4 regions of the Streptomyces sp. NBC_01525 genome follow, and region 2 is predicted to be linked to each of the others. Evidence: riboswitches for the same ligand, from Rfam matches in the RefSeq annotation. Region 2 holds a riboswitch; each other region holds the start of a gene.
What was found. A riboswitch is a leader RNA that binds a small molecule or an ion and turns the genes downstream of it on or off. The one in region 2 is predicted to bind cobalamin.
Positions count from the first base shown of each region.

Region 1: another riboswitch for cobalamin. It lies ahead of OG422_RS06525 (cobalamin biosynthesis protein); the one in region 2 lies ahead of OG422_RS21320 (ribonucleoside-diphosphate reductase subunit alpha).
Region 3: another riboswitch for cobalamin. It lies ahead of metE (5-methyltetrahydropteroyltriglutamate--homocysteine S-methyltransferase); the one in region 2 lies ahead of OG422_RS21320 (ribonucleoside-diphosphate reductase subunit alpha).
Region 4: another riboswitch for cobalamin. It lies ahead of OG422_RS08685 (prenyltransferase/squalene oxidase repeat-containing protein); the one in region 2 lies ahead of OG422_RS21320 (ribonucleoside-diphosphate reductase subunit alpha).

Region 1 is NZ_CP109397.1:1,443,306-1,448,058, forward strand. It holds gene OG422_RS06515 (anion permease) at 517-1,764, shown strand; gene OG422_RS06520 (hypothetical protein) at 1,790-2,023, shown strand; cobalamin riboswitch at 2,205-2,358, shown strand; gene OG422_RS06525 (cobalamin biosynthesis protein) at 2,484-3,482, shown strand; gene OG422_RS06530 (cobyric acid synthase) at 3,479-4,753, shown strand, end outside.
Region 2 is NZ_CP109397.1:4,733,077-4,737,829, forward strand. It holds gene OG422_RS21320 (ribonucleoside-diphosphate reductase subunit alpha) at 1-2,371, opposite strand, end outside; cobalamin riboswitch at 2,537-2,702, opposite strand; gene mctP (monocarboxylate uptake permease MctP) at 2,876-4,540, opposite strand; gene OG422_RS21330 (DUF3311 domain-containing protein) at 4,540-4,753, opposite strand, start outside.
Region 3 is NZ_CP109397.1:6,571,635-6,576,387, reverse strand. It holds gene OG422_RS28310 (FMN reductase) at 1-309, shown strand, start outside; gene OG422_RS28305 (LLM class flavin-dependent oxidoreductase) at 372-1,475, opposite strand; gene OG422_RS28300 (VOC family protein) at 1,767-2,135, shown strand; cobalamin riboswitch at 2,461-2,607, shown strand; gene metE (5-methyltetrahydropteroyltriglutamate--homocysteine S-methyltransferase) at 2,793-4,753, shown strand, end outside.
Region 4 is NZ_CP109397.1:1,946,556-1,951,308, forward strand. It holds gene OG422_RS08670 (ferredoxin) at 30-266, opposite strand; gene OG422_RS08675 (aldehyde dehydrogenase) at 266-1,717, opposite strand; partial or broken gene OG422_RS08680 (MBL fold metallo-hydrolase) at 1,973-2,704, shown strand; cobalamin riboswitch at 2,886-3,026, shown strand; gene OG422_RS08685 (prenyltransferase/squalene oxidase repeat-containing protein) at 3,204-4,472, shown strand; gene OG422_RS08690 (SCO2322 family protein) at 4,472-4,753, shown strand, end outside.

The DNA of each region.
Region 1 (4,753 bases), 3.3 Mb from region 2:
CGGGGTGCGGGCGGTTCGGGGTGCCGTCACCGTACGGGCCGGGCGGGTCGGCGCGGCCGCTCCGGGAGGCCCGTGCGCGCGGTGGTCCGTCGCCGTACGGGCCGGGCGTACGGAAGCGTGGGCCGTCGTCCGGCGTCGCCGCGCTCGAACACCGGGGCGCCCTCGGGGACGGGCGCCGGGCCCGGCCTTCCGGCCATGTCCGCAGGCCGGGCGGGGGTCACGGGGTCGCGCCGGGCCCGGGCGGTCGCCGGGATGACTCCCGCGCCCTTCACCAGCGGGGTGACGCACCGCGACGGGGTCGTTCGCATGCCGTTCACGCGTCGTGGAACAAGCCGGAATCGGGTCGCGCAGCAGCACATTCGAGCCACGTACAGATGGGGTGGAAGTGACGTGTGAGATACCTCCTCTCGAACACTGCGGCGGCGTCATTACTGCGCCCGGCCACGTTCACCTCCCGTTCACCCACCCTTCGTACGTTTCCGGCGTCACTGACCTTCGAACTGATTGCCTGGGTGAATGGAACACATCACGCTTCTCATCGGGATCGTGATCGTCACGGCCTTGGTGTTCGACTTTACGAACGGCTTCCACGACACGGCCAACGCCATGGCCACCACCATCTCCACCGGCGCGCTACAGCCCAAAATCGCGGTGGCGATGTCGGCGGTCCTCAACCTCGTCGGCGCGTTCCTGTCCGTGGAGGTCGCCAAGACCATCTCCGGCGGGATCATCGACGAAAGCGCCGGTATCAGACCTGAAGTGATCTTCGCCGGTCTGGTCGGCGCGATCGTCTGGAACCTCCTCACCTGGCTCGCCGGCCTCCCCTCCAGCTCCTCCCACGCCCTGTTCGGCGGTCTGATCGGCGCCACGCTGGTGTCCGTGGGCACCAACGGTGTGCACGGCGGCGCCGTGGTGATGAAGGTCCTCATCCCGGCCGTGGCCGCCCCGGTGGTCGCCGGTATCGCGTCGATGGCCGCGACCCGGCTGACGTACCGGCTGTCCCGGGGCCGTGACGAGCAGGAGACGGCCAAGGGGTACCGCGCCGGGCAGATCGCCTCGGCGGCGCTGGTCTCGCTGGCGCACGGCACCAACGACGCGCAGAAGACGATGGGCGTGATCACCCTCGCGCTGATCACCGGCGGTGTGGTCGCCCCGCACGCCGACCCGCCGCTGTGGGTCATCGCCTCGGCCGGTCTGGCCATCGCCCTCGGCACCTACCTGGGCGGCTGGCGGATCATCCGCACGATGGGCAAGGGCATCACCGACATCCAGCCGCCGCAGGGCTTCGCCGCCCAGACCAGCGCCGCGGCCACCATCCTGGCCTCCTCGCACCTCGGTTTCGCGCTCTCCACCACCCAGGTCTGCTCGGGTTCGGTGATGGGTTCGGGTCTGGGCCGCAAGGGCGGCGTGGTGCGCTGGTCGACGGCGGTGCGGATGGTCGTCGCCTGGTGCCTGACGCTCCCGGCCGCGGGCCTGGTCTCCGCCGGTGCCGCGCTCCTGGCCGACCAGGGCGACTGGGGCATCACCGCCGTCGCCGTCCTCGCGCTCGGCATCTGCGGCGCCATCTGGGCCGCGTCCCGCCGCAAGCCCATCGACCACACCAACGTCAACGAGGCCGAGGCCACGGAGCCGCCCGGTGTGGTCACCGCGGCCCTCCAGACGGTCGCCCCTCCCCCGGCCGGGTCGCTCGCGCCCGCCGAGGGCGAGGAGGCCGCCCTCGCCGCGAGCGCCCCGCGCGCCACGACCGCGACAGCCGCCGGCTGACCGCCCGACTCTGAGGAACCGCAGCATGAGCATCGACTGGGCAGCTCTCGGCCAGGTCTTCGGCGTCACCCTGGTGGTGACGGTCGGGATCGTGGGCCTGTTCACGGTCGGCATCGTCGGCACGGCCCGCCTCCGGCAGGAGGGCGCGGCCGCCACGGCGGGCGCCCCGAGCACCGGCGCGCGGATCGGCGGCCTCGCCGCGTACGCGGTCTGCGCGGCCGCGGTGGCGTACGGCCTCTATCTGATCGTCGCCGCCTGACCCGTCCGGCAGTACGCGCACGGCGCCCGGTCACCGCAGCTCCGCGGTGACCGGGCGCCGTGCGTTGTGAGGGCCCTGTGGTGTGGGCCACAGGCCGTGCGGTACCGCGGCGTCGCAGGTCACGGGCGAGTTGACGGGGTTGGCGGGGCGTGGTGGACTTCCCACGCCAATCGGCGACAGCAGAGGAAGTCCGGTGCGAATCCGGCGCGGTCCCGCCACTGTCACCGGGGAGCGTTCCTCCGACGAAGGCCACGGTCCGCCTCGTGCACGCCCGACGGGCGCACGCCAGGGCTGGAAGGCCGGGGGAAACGCCGATCCGGGGAGCCAGGAGACTCCTGTCGCCGTCACGTCGAACCAGGGCGCGGACCCTGAGTGAGGACATACCCCATGCCCGGCAGCCCGCTCAGAGTCTCCCGTGTGCCTTCGGTGATCCGTCGAGGCGTGACGGCGGTCTGATCCGATGCGTGCCGAACACGCCACCTACGCGTGCGGTGCGGCCCTGGGCTTTCTCGGTGATCTGCTCGCCGCCGACCCGCGGCGCGGCCATCCGGTGGCCGCCTTCGGGCGCGCCTCGACGGCCGTCGAGGCCCGGCTCTGGCGCGACCACCGCGGCCACGGCGCCGTGCACGCCCTGCTCTGCGCGGGCGGTGCCACCGCTGGTGCCGCCCTGCTGCGGCGCGCGGTGCGCGGCCCCGCGCCCGTCCCCTCCGCCGCCCGTACCGCCGCCACCACCGCGCTGACCGCCGCGACCGTCTGGTCGGTGCTGGGCGGCACCTCGCTGGGCCGGGAGGCGCGGGCCGTCGGCGATGCGCTGGCCGCCGGGGACCTGGCGCGGGCGCGGCGGCGGCTGCCGCATCTGTGCGGCCGGGATCCGCAGGCGCTGGACGGGCCGCAGATGGCGCGGGCGGTCGTCGAGTCGGTCGCGGAGAACACCTCGGACGCCGTGGTGGGCGCGCTGGTGTGGGGCGCCGTCGGCGGTGTCCCGGGCCTGGTCGCGTTCCGGGCGGTGAACACCCTCGACGCGATGGTGGGTCACAAGTCGCCCCGCTACCGCCGGTTCGGCTGGGCGTCGGCGCGGCTGGACGATGTGGCCGGGTGGCCCGCCTCCCGGCTGACCGCCGCGCTCACCGTGTTCGCCGCCCCGGACCCGCGCGGCGCCGCGCGGGCCTGGCGGCGCGACGGCGGAGCGCATCCGAGCCCCAACGCGGGCCCGGTGGAGGCCGCGTTCGCGGGGGCGCTGGGCGTACGGCTCGGCGGGACGCTGGCGTACGGCGGGCGCGTCGAGCACCGGCCGCGGCTGAACGAAGCGGGGCGGCCGGTGGCGACGGAGGACATCGCGCGGGCGGTGCGGCTCTCGCGCCGAGTGAGCGTGCTGGCGTTGACGACGACGGTGGCCGGGCGGCTGCTGGCGGGCGCGGTGCGTCCGGCCCTCGCCCGGCGGAAGGGCAGGATCCGGTGACGGGCGGCGGGCTGCTGATCGCGGGGACCACCTCCGACGCGGGCAAGAGCGTGGTGACCGCGGGGATCTGCCGCTGGCTGGTGCGGCAGGGCGTGAACGTCGCGCCGTTCAAGGCGCAGAACATGTCGCTGAACTCGTTCGTGACGCGGGACGGCGCGGAGATCGGCCGGGCGCAGGCGATGCAGGCGGCGGCCGCCCGGGTGGAGCCGTCCGCGCTGATGAACCCGGTGCTGCTCAAGCCCGGCGGGGACCGCAGCAGCCAGGTGGTGCTGCTCGGCAAACCGGTCGGCGAGATGAGCGCGCAGGGGTACTTCGGGCGCCCCGGGAGCGGGGCGCGGCCCGGCGGGCGCGCGGAGCTGCTGGCCACCGTCACCGACTGTCTGGCGGAGCTGCGGCGCGCCCATGACGTGGTGATCTGCGAGGGCGCGGGCTCCCCGGCGGAGATCAACCTGCGGCGGACCGACATCGTCAACATGGGCATCGCGCGGGCCGGGCGGCTGCCGGTGGTGGTGGTCGGCGACATCGACCGGGGCGGCGTGTTCGCGTCGTTCTTCGGGACCACGGCGCTGCTGTCGAAGGAGGACCAGGCGCTGGTCGCCGGGTATCTCGTCAACAAGTTCCGCGGCGATGTGGCGCTGCTGGAGCCGGGCCTGGACATGCTGCGGGAGCTGACCGGGCGGCCGTCGCTGGGCGTGCTGCCGTTCGCGCACGGGCTGGGCATCGACGAGGAGGACGGGCTGCGGGTGTCGCTGCGCGGCGCGGTCCGCGAGAGCGTGGTGGCGCCGCCGCACGGCGCCGATGTGCTGCGGGTGGCGGTCGCGGCGGTGCCGCTGATGTCGAACTTCACGGACGTGGACGCGCTGGCCGCCGAACCGGGCGTGGTGGTGCGGTTCGTGGACCGCGCCGAGGAGCTGGCGGACGCGGATCTGGTGGTGCTGCCGGGCACCCGCGGCACGGTGCGGGCGCTGGCCTGGTTGCGGGAGCGGGGGCTGGCCGACGCGGTCGCCCGGCGGGCCGCCGAGGGCCGTCCGGTGCTGGGGATCTGCGGCGGGTTCCAGATGCTCGGCGAGGTGATCGACGACGAGGTGGAGTCGCGGGCGGGCACCGTGCCGGGCCTGGGGCTGCTTCCCGTACGGGTGCGGTTCGCGGCGGAGAAGACGCTGGCCCGGCCCGTCGGCACGGCGCTCGGCGCACCGGCCGAGGGGTACGAGATCCACCACGGTGTAGCCGAGGTCGGCGGCGGGGAGCCGTTCTTCACCGACGCCGACGGG
Region 2 (4,753 bases):
GGTCGGTCACCGGCAGCTGAGCGGGGACGGCCGCGCGGGCGGACTGCGCGATCCGGGTCGCCGGACGCGAGCGCAGGTAGTACGTGGTCTTGATGCCGCGCTTCCAGGCGTAGGCGTACATCGAGCTGAGCTTGCCGATGGTCGGCGACGCCATGAAGAGGTTCAGCGACTGGCTCTGGTCGAGGTAGGGCGTGCGGGCCGCGGCCATGTCGATCAGCGCGCGCTGCGGGATCTCCCAGGCGGTGCGGTACAGCGCCCGGGTCTCCTCGGGGATCCAGGGGACGTCCTGGACCGAGCCGTTGGCGTCGCGCAGCGCGTCCCGGGTGCGGGCGTCCCACAGCCCCAGCGCCTTCAGCTCCTCGATCAGGTACGCGTTGACCTGGAGGAACTCGCCGGAGAGGGTTTCGCGCTTGAAGAGGTTGGAGACCTGCGGCTCGATGCACTCGTAGACGCCCGCGATGGAGGCGATCGTCGCGGTCGGGGCGATGGCCAGCAGCAGCGAGTTGCGCATACCGGTCTCGGCGACGCGGGCGCGCAGCGCGGCCCAGCGGTCCGCCCAGAGCGGTTCGGCGTCCGGGTAGTGGTCGGGGTGGAGCACCCCGCGGGCGGTACGGGTCGCCGACCACGCCTGGTGCGGGCCGTGCCGCTCGGCGAGGTCCGCGGACGCCTCGTAGGCGGCGAGCATGATCCGCTCGGAGATCCGGGTGGACAGCGCACGCGCCTCGGGCGAGTCGAACGGCAGCCGCAGCCGGAAGAAGACGTCCTGGAGGCCCATCAGGCCCAGACCCACCGGCCGCCAGCGGGAGTTGGAGGCCGCCGCCTGCTCGGTCGGGTAGAAGTTGATGTCCACCACGCGGTCGAGGAAGGTGACGGCGGTGCGGACGGTGGCGTCCAGCCGCTCCCAGTCCATCGCGTCCTCCCACCCGGCGGCGGGGTCGCCGAGGTGCGCCGCGAGGTTGACCGAACCGAGGTTGCAGACCGCGGTCTCGCCGTCGTCGGTGACCTCCAGGATCTCCGTGCAGAGGTTGGAGGAGTGGACGACCTTGCCGGGCTCGGCGGTCTGGTTGGCGGTGCGGTTGGCGTGGTCCTTGAAGGTCATCCAGCCGTTGCCGGTCTGCGCCAGGGTGCGCATCATCCGGGAGTACAGCACCCGCGCCGGGACCTGCTTGGTGGCGCGGCCCTCGGCCTCCGCCGTGCGGTACGCGGCGTCGAACTCGTCGCCCCACAGGTCGACCAGCTCCGGGGCGTCCGAGGGGGAGAACAGCGACCAGTCGGCGTCGGCCTCGACGCGGCGCATGAACTCGTCGGGGATCCAGTGCGCGATGTTGAGGTTGTGGGTGCGCCGCGCCTCCTCGCCGGTGTTGTCGCGCAACTCCAGGAACTCCTCGATGTCCGCGTGCCAGGTCTCCAGGTAGACGCAGGCGGCGCCCTTGCGACGCCCGCCCTGGTTGACCGCCGCGACCGAGGCGTCCAGGGTCCGCAGGAACGGCACGATGCCGTTGGAGTGCCCGTTGGTGCCGCGGATCAGCGAACCGCGGGCCCGGATACGGGAGTACGAGAGGCCGATGCCACCGGCGTGCTTGGAGAGCCGGGCGACCTGGTGGTAGCGGTCGTAGATCGAGTCCAGCTCGTCCAGCGGCGAGTCCAGCAGATAGCAGGACGACATCTGCGGGTGGCGGGTGCCGGAGTTGAAGAGGGTGGGGGAGGAGGGCAGGTACGACAGCGAGCTGGTCAGGCGGAACAGCTCGGCGACGTCGGCCAGCGCCCGCGCCGAGTCGTTCTCGGCCAGACCGCAGGCGACCCGGAGCAGGAAGTGCTGCGGGGTCTCGATGACCTGCCGGGTGGTGGGGTGGCGCAGCAGGTAGCGGGAGTGGACGGTGCGCAGCCCGAAGTAGCCGAACCGGTCGTCGGCGCCGTCGGCCAGCGCCCGGGTGACGAGGGCGTCCAGCTCCTCGGCGTGGGTGGCGACGAAAGCGGCGGTGGAGTCGGAGATCAGGCCCTCGCGGTGGCCGGCGGCGACCGACGCGGAGAACGAGACGGCGCCCTCGCGCGCGGCCTCCTCGGCGATGGCGAGGGTGAGCAGCCGCGCGGCGAGCTTGGAGTACTGAGGCTCGTCGCCGATCAGACCGGCGGCGGCGTCGATCGCCAGCTCCCGCAGCCCGGCCTCGTCGGAGCCGGGGTGGCGGCCGCGGAGCGCGGCGGCGGCGATCTTGCCGGGGTCGGTGGCCGTCAGGTCGGCGGTCAGCTCGGTCAGGGTGCGCAGCAGGGCGGTGCCGGGCGGGTCCTGGCCTGGGGCGTCGGCGGGGAACGTGGCCGTCTCAAGCGCTGCGGCCTCGGCGTCGGTCGCGGACTGCGGTGGCGCGGTGGTCACGTGGTGCTCTCCCTCACTCGGCGGGGGCCGGAGGGAGGCGCGACGGACGTCCACGGCGGGCGGCGGCGCCCGGCGGCACACAGGGGCGCTCGGGCGCGCGGAGGCCCGCGCGGCGTCCACCGGCCCATCCCTCGGGGCCCGGACATCTCGACGTCCGGACCAGGGCGGCGCGGACGTACCATCGGCAGGTCTTCGGACTCACGGGGCGCACGCCGATCAGGCGATATCGGGGGATATCTGCGCTCTCGTACACCATTGCGGGACAGTTCCGGACTCACACCGGATTCCCCTGCGGCGACAGCGAGGACGAGCATACATGTGGTGGTGGGCTCTTGGGTGCACCCCCATATCTAGTGCGGTGTGGTGAGGGATGGGTGGCTGTCAGTGGTCTCGGGTCGGCCGAGCCGTGCCACGACTGGGCGAGCGGGCCTTCGCCCCGAACAACAGGCCGCCGCGTCCCGGAAGGAACACGGCGGCCTGCGGGGAGAGGTCGCGTCCGCGACGTCAGCGGCCCGCCGGAACGTCCGCCGTCGCGGGCGGCAGATCCGGCGTGACGCCCTTGTCGCCGGCGTCCGCGGTGTAGTCGCCGGGGCTGGTCTCGTCGATGCCGTCGGGGGCCTTGAGTGCGCGCAGGACGACGGTCAGGACGACCGTCACCACGACGTTGAGGACGAACGCCGTCAGGCCGATGTAGCCGATCTGGCCGATGCCGGGGATCTCCGCGCTGGAGCCGCCGAAGTGGGCCTGCGTCGGGCTCGCCACGCCGTAGGCGGCGAGCGTGCCGTAGGCCATGCCGACCGCCCAGCCGGCCAGCAGCGCCCAGCGGTGGAACCACCGGGTGAACAGGCCGCCGACCAGCGACGGCATCGTCTGGAGGATCCAGATGCCGCCCAGCAGCTGGAAGTTGATCGCCACGGTCTTGTCCATGCTGAGCACGAAGACCAGCGCGCCGACCTTCACCAGCAGCGACACCAGCTTGGCGACCTTGTGCTCCTGCTCGGGCGTGGCGCCGGGCCGCAGGAAGTCCTTGTAGACGTTGCGGGTGAAGAGGTTCGCCGCGGCGATGGACATGATCGCGGCGGGCACCAGCGCGCCGATGCCGATCGCGGCGAACGCCACGCCCGAGAACCAGCTCGGGAACATGTCCTCGAAGAGCTGCGGGATGGCGAGTTGGGCGTTGCCGTGGGTCTCCGTGCCCGCCTTGATCGCCATGAAGCCGAGCAGCGCGAGGAAGCCCAGCATCAGCGAGTACAGCGGCAGGATCGTGGTGTTGCGGCGGATCACATTGCGGCTGCGGGAGGAGAGCGTCGCGGTGATCGAGTGCGGATACATGAACAGCGCGAGCGCCGAGCCGAGCGCCAACGTGGCGTACGCCCACTGGCTGTTCGGGCCGCTCGCCAGCTCACCGCGCGGTTTGCCGGTCGGGCCCGGTTCGGCGAACGCCTTGCCCGCCGCGTGGAAGATCGCGTCGAAACCGCCGAGCTTGATCGGGATGTAGATGATCGCGACGGCGATGACCAGGTAGATCAGCCCGTCCTTGACGAACGCGATCAGCGCCGGGGCGCGCAGCCCCGAGGAGTAGGTGTACGCGGCGAGCACCGCGAACGCGATCAGCAGCGGCAGGTCCTTGACGAACCAGTTGGTGTTCTCGCCGCCGCCGACGCCCATCACGTCCAGGACCGCCTGGATGCCGACGAGTTGGAGGGCGATGTACGGCATCGTCGCCAGGATGCCGGTCAGTGCGACGGCCAGCGACAGGCCCTTCGAGCCGAAGCGCCCGCGCACGAAGTCGGAGGTGGTGACGTAGCCGTGCTTGTGCGAGACGGACCAGAGGCGGGGCAGGAAGGTGAAGATCATCGGGTACACGAGGATCGTGTACGGCACGGCGAAGAAGCCGGACGCGCCCGCCGCGTAGATCGCCGCCGGGACGGCCACGAAGGTGTACGCGGTGTAGAGGTCGCCGCCGAGCAGGAACCACGTCACCCAGGTGCCGAAACTCCGGCCGCCCAGCCCCCATTCGTCGAGGCTGGCGGACTGCTCGGCCTTGCGCCAGCGGGCCGCGAGGAAGCCCATGACGGTGACGGCGATGAAGAAGAGGACGAAGACGGTGAGGGCGACGCCGTTGACGCCGTCGGTGCCGGATACGGCGAGCGCGGAGGAGGGGAGCATCACGTGGCCGCACCGCCCTTACGGGCGCGGTTCTCCCGCTGGACCAGCTTGTACGCGATCATCGTCAGCGCCGTGGAGATCAGCACCCACAGCATCTGGTACCAGTAGAAGAACGGGATGCCGATGAGCGTCGGCTCGATCTTCGCGTACGAACCCACCCAGAGCATCGCCACGAACGGAGCGATCAGGCACAGTCCGGCCACCACACGTGTC
Region 3 (4,753 bases), 1.8 Mb from region 2:
CTGTCCGACATGCCGGTGCTCATGGCCGCCACCGGCGGTACGGAGCGGCACTCCCTGGTGCTGGAGCACGCGATGCGGCCGATGTTCTCCTATCTGCACGCCGTCGTCTCCCCCCGGGGCGTCTACGCCGCGACCAGCGACTTCGGCTCGGACAACGCCCAGCAGGGCGCGTCGCTGCGGGACCGGGTCAAGGCCGCAGCGGCGGACTACGCCCGGCTGGTCCAGGGCTGCGGGGCGCGGGTCAGGCGCGACGAGTTCGAGGACGTCGTACCGATGGAACAGCTGCTGGGCGGCGGGGCAGCTTCCTGACACCGGCCGCCCGGTCCCCGTCGTACGTCGCACGACGGGACCGGGCGGCGCATCCGTTTCTGCTAGGTGGCGTCCGTGTCGATGCCGGGGGCCGCCTCCCGGGCGGCGACCGCCGGGTGCGGGGGTGCGGAGGCGGGTACTCCGGCCGGGCGGAGGGCCGCGAATTCCTTGCGGAGGACGGGGACGACCTCGCCGCCGAGCAGGTCGAGCTGTTCCAGGACGGTCTTCAGCGGCAGTCCGGCGTGGTCCATCAGGAACAGCTGGCGCTGGTAGTCGCCGACGGCGTCGCGGAAGCCGAGGGTCCGCTCGATGACCTGCTGCGGCGAGCCGACGGTCAGCGGCGTCTGCTCGGTGAACTCCTCCAGGGACGGCCCGTGCCCGTAGACGGGCGCGTTGTCGAAGTACGGGCGGAACTCGCGTACCGCGTCCTGGGAGTTGGCACGCATGAACACCTGGCCGCCGAGGCCGACGATGGCCTGTTCGGGGGTGCCGTGGCCGTGGTGGGCGAAGCGCTGCCGGTAGAGGCGGATCATCCGCCGGGTGTGGGACATGGGCCAGAAGATGTTGTTGTGGAAGAAGCCGTCGCCGTAGTACGCGGCTTGTTCCGCGATCTCCGGGGAGCGGATCGAGCCGTGCCAGACGAACGGGGGGACGCCGTCCAGGGGCCGGGGCGTGGCAGTGAAGCCCTGGAGCGGGCTGCGGAACGTGCCCTCCCAGTCGACGACGTCCTCCCGCCAGAGCCGGTGCAGCAGCGCGTAGTTCTCGATGGCGAGCGGGATGCCCTGGCGGATGTCCTGGCCGAACCACGGGTAGACGGGGCCGGTGTTGCCGCGGCCCAGCATCAGGTCGACGCGGCCGTCGGCGAGATGCTGGAGGTAGGCGAAGTCCTCGGCGATCTTCACGGGGTCGTTGGTGGTGATCAGCGTCGTGGAGGTGGACAGGACGAGCCGGTCTGTGCGGGCCGTCAGGTATCCGAGGAGGGTGGTGGGCGACGACGGCACGAACGGCGGATTGTGGTGCTCGCCGGTGGCGAACACGTCCAGACCGACCTCCTCCGCTTTCGCCGCGATGGCGAGCGTGGCCTTGATGCGCTCGTGCTCGCTCGGCGTACGGCCGGTGGTCGGGTCGGCCGTCACATCGCCGACGGTGAAGATGCCGAACTCCATGGTGACCGCCTCGTTCGGTTGCATGCTCAGGGTGCGGCCGGGCGTCCGCCCCGGTCGTGTGGGACGGCCGGCCGCTCCGGTCTCCGGGGCAGCCGATTCCTGCCTCCGGTGTCGCCGCGCCCGCGCCACAGCCAGGGTGCCACGCCACCCCACCGGGCGACATTTCGGAGCGGAGTGGACAGATCGGGTGGTGTGTGCGGGGTGTGGCGCCCGCCTGGCCCGGCGGGGACCGCTTTCCGCCCGTTCCACCGATCCCGCCCCACGCGCCGTGCGGTGCGTCAGAATCGGCCCATGCTGACAGTGGGTTCCGTGGTGCTGGGGGTCTCGGACGTGCGGCGGGCGGCGGCGTTCTGGGGTGAGGCGCTGGGATACGTCCCGCGCGAGGAGATCGAGGACGACTGGGTGGTCCTCGTACCGGCCGCCGGGCACGGCGTGCAGGTGGCACTCGGCCGCAGCGTGACGCCGGTCCAGGAGCGTCCGCGGGTCCATCTGGACCTGTACGCCGGGGACGCCGCCGACCAGGCCGCCGAGGTCGAACGGCTGGTGGGCCTGGGTGCCCGGCGGGTGGCGTGGGACCTCGCGGCGGACGACGCGGATTTCCTCGTCCTCGCAGATCCCGAGGGCAACCGCTTCTGCGTCATCGACACCGGGCGGCACTGACCGGACCGGACGGACGAGGCGTCGCCGACCGGGCCGGGCGGACCAGCCATCTCCGACCGGCCCGGGCCGCACAGGCCGGGCCGCACCGACCCGGCGGAGCGGGCTGAGGGGCCCGGTCCGTGCCGCCGGTTGAGGGACCGGCGGCCGCTCATCGGTGGCGGGGCAGCAGGCGCGTGCCGCGTTTCCCGCCCTCGTCCGATTCATGCGGGCGCGCCGCGTGGCTCACCTCACCGTCCGGATGACGGACGGACCGCCGCCGCGGCGCCGGCCGGACCGTAGGGTGGCGCGTGCAGCTGGTTCGCCCCGTCCGCCAGGCGGGTCGTCGTAAGAGGGAACCCGGTGGGAATCCGGGACTGCCCCGCAGCGGTGAGCGGGAACGACCGCCGTCATACGCACTGGGTCCATGGGGCCCGGGAAGCGACGGCCAGTAGGTGTCCTCCCCCGGAGGACGTGCCCGCGAGTCCGAAGACCTGCCAACTGCCCGGGTGCGCGCCCTGTGTGCCCGGACATCCCGGTGACCTCGTGGGCGGGTCGGCGTACACATATCGGACGGAGACCGCGCCGCGTCGCGCGGGGCCGCGCCGTCCGGTTCGTCACCCCTTCGCGCTCCGTCCCGTCGCCGGGATCTCAGGGATTCATCTCGCGAAGGAGATCTCCGTGACCACCGAGTCCGCGGCAGCGGCAGCACGGGCCACCGTGTACGGCTACCCCCGTCAGGGGCAGAACCGGGAACTGAAGAAGGCGATCGAGGGGTACTGGAAGGGCCGCGTCACCGCCGACACGCTGCGCGCCACCGCCGCCGACCTGCGCCGCACCCACTGGCGGCAGCTGGCCGACGCCGGTATCGGCGAGGTCCCGACCGGCGACTTCTCGTACTACGACCACGTCTTGGACACCACCGTCATGGTGGGCGCGATCCCCCGGCGTCACCGCGAGGCCGTCGCCGCCGACCGGCTCGATGGTTACTTCGCCATGGCGCGCGGGACGCAGGACGTCGCGCCGCTGGAGATGACCAAGTGGTTCGACACCAACTACCACTATCTGGTGCCCGAGTTGGGGCCTGACACGGTGTTCGCGGCCGACTCCGGCAAGCAGGTGGGCGAGCTGACGGAGGCCCTGGCGCTCGGGCTGACGGCCCGTCCGGTACTGGTCGGCCCGGTCACCTACCTCCTGCTGGCGAAGCCCGCGCCCGGGGTCGCCTCGGACTTCGACCCGCTGACGCTGCTGGACCGGTTGCTGCCCGTCTACGCCGAGGTGCTGGCCGATCTGCGGGCCGCCGGTGCCGGGTGGGTGCAGCTGGACGAGCCCGCGCTGGTGCAGGACCGTACGCCTGCCGAGCTGAACGCCGCCGCCCGCGCCTACCGTGAGCTGGGCGCCCTCACCGACCGGCCGAAACTGCTCGTCGCCTCCTACTTCGACCGTCTCGGCGACGCGCTGCCGGTGCTGGCGAAGGCGCCGGTGGACGGGCTGGCGCTGGACTTCACCGAATCCGCCGCCGCCCACGTCGACGCGCTCGCCGCCGTCGGCGGGCTGCCCGGCAAGCGGCTGGTGGCCGGTGTCGTCAACGGCCGCAACATCTGGGTCAACGACCTGACCGCGTCGCTCACCACTCTCGGCACGCTGCTGGGGCTGGCCGACCGGGTCGACGTCGCGGCCTCCTGCTCCCTCCTGCACGTCCCCCTCGACACCACCGCCGAACGCGACATCGACCCGCAGATCCTGCGCTGGCTCGCCTTCGCCCGGCAGAAGGCCACCGAGATCGTCACCCTCGCCCAGGGCCTGGCCCGCGGCACCGGCGCGATCGCCGCCGAACTGGCCGCCAACAGGGCCGACCTGGCCTCCCGGGCGAACTCCCGCCTCACCCACGACCCGGCGGTCCGCGCCCACGCCGCCGCCGTCACCGACGCGGACGCCCGCCGCTCCCAGCCGTACGGCGAGCGGACCGCCGCCCAACGCGCCCACCTGGGGCTGCCGCTGCTGCCGACGACGACCATCGGCTCGTTCCCGCAGACCACCGAGTTGCGCACCGCGCGGGCCGATCTGCGGGCCGGGCGGATCGACACCGCCGGGTACGAGGAGCGGATCCGGAGCGAGATCCGCGAGGCGCTGGCCTTCCAGGAGAAGGCCGGGCTGGACGTCCTGGTGCACGGCGAGCCCGAACGCAACGACATGGTCCAGTACTTCGCCGAGCAGCTCACCGGCTACCTCGCCACGCAGCACGGCTGGGTCCAGTCGTACGGCACCCGCTATGTCCGGCCGCCGATCCTCGCCGGGGACATCTCCCGCCCGGAGCCGATGACGGTGCGCTGGACGACGTACGCGCAGTCCTGCACCGAGCGGCCCGTCAAGGGGATGCTGACCGGGCCGGTGACCATGCTGGCCTGGTCGTTCGTCCGTGACGACCAGCCGCTCGGCGCCACCGCGCGCCAGGTCGCACTGGCGCTGCGCGACGAGGTCGGGGACCTGGAGGCGGCCGGTACGCCGGTGATCCAGGTCGACGAACCGGCGCTGCGCGAGACCCTGCCGCTGCGCGCCGCCGACCACGCCGCGTACCTGTCCTGGGCCACGGAGGCGTTCCGCCTGACCACGGGCGGAGTCCGTCCGGGCACCCAGATCCA
Region 4 (4,753 bases), 2.8 Mb from region 2:
CTCCCCCGCCTCCAGCCCCAAATAGCCCCTCATTCCTCCCTCGGCGGAAACACCACCTCCCCACTCCCCGTGAGCGCAAGAACAATCGCCTCCACCTGACACCCCTCAGCTGCCGCGAGGACAGGTTCCGCCGCGTCCGTTTCCGGGTTCACCGGATGGGACTGCCGGGCGCTGTCGAGGCGGAAGTGGTCCGGGGCGGTGGCGGCGCACATGCCGGAGCCGATGCAGACGCCGCGGTCCACCGTCACCTGCCAGCGGTCGCCCATCACGCACCCGCCGGGAGGTGGATCATCTTGTGCTCCAGGTATTCGCCGAACCCTTCGGGGCCGAACTCGCGGCCGATGCCGGAGTTCTTGTAGCCGCCGAACGGTCCGAGCATGTCGATGCTGAAGGTGTTCACGGAGTAGGTGCCGGTGCGGACGCGGCGGGCGAGGTCGATGCCGTGGCCGGTGTCGGCGGTCCACACCGAGCCGGACAGGCCGTACTCCGAGTCGTTGGCGATGCGTACCGCCTCCGCCTCGTCCTCGTACGGGAGCAGGCAGATCACCGGGCCGAAGATTTCCTCGCGGGCGATGCGCATGGCGGGGGTGACGTCGCCGAAGAGGGTGGGTTCGACGTACCAGCCGGTGGGCCGGTCGGACGGGACGCCGCCGCCGGCGAGGATCTTGGCGCCCTCCTGTTGTCCGAGGGCGATGTAGTCGAGGGAGCGTTGTTGCTGGCGGCGGGTGACGAGGGGGCCCAGTTCGGTGGCGGGGTCGAGGGGGTCGCCGACGGTCAGGGCGCCCGCGGCGGCGGCGAACCGTTCGGCGATCTCGTCGTAGCGGGAGCGCGGGGCGAGGATGCGGGTCTGGGCGACGCACGCCTGGCCGTTGATCATCCAGGCGAACGGGGTGATCCCGGCGACCGCCGCGTCCAGGTCGGCGTCGGGCAGGATCACCGCGGCGGATTTGCCGCCCAGTTCCAGGGTGACGCGGCTGAGGTTGCGGGCGGCGACCTCCATGACGCGTTTCCCGGCGGCGACGGAGCCGGTGAACGACACCTTGTCGACGCCGGGGTGCCCGACGAGGTATTCGCTGACCTCGCGGTCGGCGGGCAGGATCGACAGGACGCCCGGCGGCAGGCCCGCCTCCGTCGCGATGTCGGCGAGGAGGTACGCGTCGAGCGGCGTCTCGGGCGAGACCTTGAGGACGACGGAGCATCCGGCGAGGAGGGCGGGGGCGAGTTTGGCGGCGGCGGTGAACTGCGGGACGTTCCAGGGGACGACCGCGGCGACGACTCCGGCGGGCTCGCGGCGGATGAGCAGCGGGCCGAGGAGACCGTCGCGGCGTTCTTCGAACGGGAAGTCGCGGGCCACGGTCAGCGCGGCGTCCCACACCAGCATCGCGGCGAGCGCCTGGACCATCACGCCGGAGGTGTAGGGGGTGCCGTTCTCGGCGCTGATGACCTTGGCGATCTCCTCGCTGCGGACGGCGAAGGCGTCCTTGATGCGGGTGACCACCGCGATCCGCTCCTCCAGCGGAGTGTCGGCCCAGACGCCGGAGTCGAAGGAGGTGCGGGCGGCGGTGACGGCGCGGTCGACGTCGGCGCGGGTGGCGTGCGGGACGCGGCCGATGAGCTGTTCGGTGTGCGGGGAGATCACGTCGAGGGTGTCGGGTCCGGCGGGGTCGACGAGTTCACCGCCTATGTAGAGCTTGCCGTGTTCGACGAGGTCGCTCATGGCTGCCGCCTCCCGCGGTCGGCCGCCCCGCCCGGCGTCCGGGGCGGGGCGGGAACTTCCGTCAACTGCCTGCGCGTCGCGCGTGTCCGGCGCCGTCCCGGGCCGTCCGCCGGGGGGCGGAGCGACACCGAAGCAATTCTGACGGCACGTCAGTTATGGGTCGTTGAACTGATACCACCTCCCGGAGCAGGAGTCCACAGGGCCTCCGGGAACCGGCGGCGGGGCCCGCGCCGTCGCCGCCTTCGCGACCGGGCCTCCGTGGACGCCGATGTCGTCCGGCGCACCCGGGCGGCGCGGCCCGCCGCGTGGCGGGCGCGGCTGGCCGCGAAGCTGGCCGCCGCCGGGGCGCCCGAGGAGCATCTCGCGCCGTTGACGGGCGGCGGGGAGCTGCCGGGTCAGCGGGCGGCGGTGCCGGACCGGCACATCGCCCCGGGTGAGCTGCTGGAGCTGCCCGGCCGTCGGCTGCGTGCCGTCTGGACGCCGGGGCACACGCCCGGCCATGTCTGTCTGCATCTGGAGGAGGCGCACCCGGGGCGGGCGCCGGGCGCCGGGTTCGGGCGACTGTTCTCCGGTGATCATCTGCTGCCGGGGGTCAGCCCGCACATCGGTGTGTACGAGGGGCCGGGCGAGGCGCCCACCGACCCGCTGGGGGATTACCTCGCGTCGCTGGAGCGGGTCGCGCGGCTCGCCCCGGCGGAGGTGCTGCCCGCCCATCAGCATGCGTTCACCGACGCGGCGGGGCGGGCCCGTGCGCTGCTCGATCACCACGAGGCGCGGCTCGGCGGTCCGGTACGGCTGCTCGCGGAGCCGCTGACGCTGTGGCAGCTGACGGTGGCGATGGAGTGGAACCGTCCCTGGGAGCGGATCCCGTACGCCTCGCGGAACATCGCGGTGGCGGAGGCCGAGGCGCATCTGCGGCGGCTGATGACGCTGGGCCGGGCGGAGGCGGTGCCGGGGTCGGATCCGGTGACGTACCGGGCGGTGTGAGGCGTACGGCACGGGGCGGCCGACAAGTCTCGGCGGGGCCGTCGCACCCCGGTGGCGCCGGGGCCGGGTGGCCGTCGCGCCCCGGTGGCGGCCGTACGGCGGTGACCGTCGGGCCGCGCCTGCCTTCGTACCGCGGTGGCCGCCGCCCCGGCGCCGGGTGGGCGTAGCGGGGCGACCGCTAAAATGTGCGGACAACTCCATCCGTGCCCGATCGGGGGAAGCCGGTGAAATTCCGGCGCTGACCCGCAACCGTCAGGGCGGACGTGCGCCGTGGGCGCGGTCCGCACGAGCCGGAACACCCGATGGGGCGCGACAGGCTCCCGCCACCGGCGGGCCGCGTGCGGCGGCCGGACCGGTGGCGGCACCGTCGAGGTATACGGAGCTGAGCCCGGTGCCACCGCGTACGGCCCCGGCCGTCGTGCGGGTGGAGGGCCGAGCGCGGCCGTCCGCCCCGCGACGCCCCGAGCGCTCCGAGCGACCTGACTGAGAGGCACCGACGATGGCCCCCCTGGCCCCTTCCCGCGCCGCCCTGGTGCGCCGCGCCGCCGTGGTGTGCGCCGCGGCGCTCGTGCCGGTCGCGGCGACCGCGCCCGCCGCGTTCGCCACTCCGGCGCCGTCCCCCAAGAAGCTGCCCGCGGGCCTGTACGGCTCCGGTGACCCGCAGTACGACGGCGTGTGGCGGCAGTCGCTGGCGCTGCTCGCCCAGCACACCGTGCAGGTCAAGCCCGCCGCCACGGCCGTGGACTGGCTGACCGGCCAGCAGTGCGCCGACGGCGCGTTCACCGCGTACCGCGCCGACACCGCGAAGGCGTGCGGCGCGTCGACGATGCGGGACACCAACCAGACGGGCGCGGCGGTGCAGGCGCTGGCGGCGCTCGGCGGGCACGGCCAGGCGGTGGACAAGGCGGTGCACTGGCTGACGTCGGTGCAGAACGACGACGGCGGCTGGCCGTCGATGCCGGGGTCACCCAGCGACGCCAACTCCACCGCGGTGGTCATCGGCGCGCTGGCCGCGGCGGGCGAGGACCCGGCGAAGGTCACGTCGCCGAAGGGGCACACGCCGTACGAGGGGCTGCTGACGTTCCGGCTCGGGTGCGCGGTGAAGCCCGCCGAGCGCGGTGCGTTCACCTTCCAGCTCAAGGGCGCGGCGGCGAACGCGGATGCCTCGGCCGCCGCGGCGACCGGCGCGCTCGGCAAGGGCTTCGTCGTCCCGGCGGCGGGCAAGGACGCCGACACCCCGGTGGCCGCGCCGGACTGCGGCGGGAAGAAGGAGCCGACCGGTGCGGATGCGGCCGCGCTGCGGTCCGCCGCGTCGGGCGCGAGCGCGTACCTGGTGAAGGAGATGGACGCGCACGGGCAGCATCTGATGTCGGCGATGCCGGGCGCCGAGCCGCAGCCGGATGTCGGGAACACCGCGGACGCGGTGGTGGCGCTGGCCGCCGGCGGGCACGGCGCGGCGGCGGCCAAGCCGCTGGCGTGGCTGGAGAAGAACGGCCCGGCGTGGGCGAAGCAGGCCGGTCCGGCGGCGTACGCGCAGCTGGTGCTGGCGGCGCACGCCACGGGCACCGACCCGCGGGACTTCGGCGGTACGGATCTGGTGGCCGCGCTGAACGCGACGGGCCCGAAGCCGTCCGCCGCCGCGGAGAAGGCGGTGCCGAAGGAGAAGGGCACCGGCTCGATCAGCGCGTGGTGGCTGGTGCCGGTGGGGCTCGCCGCGGGTGCCGGTATCGGGTTCCTGCTGAGCGGCCGCCGGAAGCGCGGGCAGTGATGCGGCGGTCGCGGTGGGCCGGTGCGCTGGCGCTGGCCGGAGCGGTGACGGCGCTGGGCGCGGGCCCGGCGCAGGCGCAGGGGTACCGGTACTGGTCGTTCTGGGACGGCGCGGGCGGCACGTGGGCGTACGCGACGCAGGGCCCGGCGACGCTGCGGCCCGCGGACGGTGCGGTGGCCGGTTTCCGGTTCACGGTCAGCGCGGAGTCGTCGGCGGTGGACCGGCCGCGGGCGGCGGCCGATTTCGGGAAGCTGTGCTCCGGTACGCCGCAGAAGTCCGGG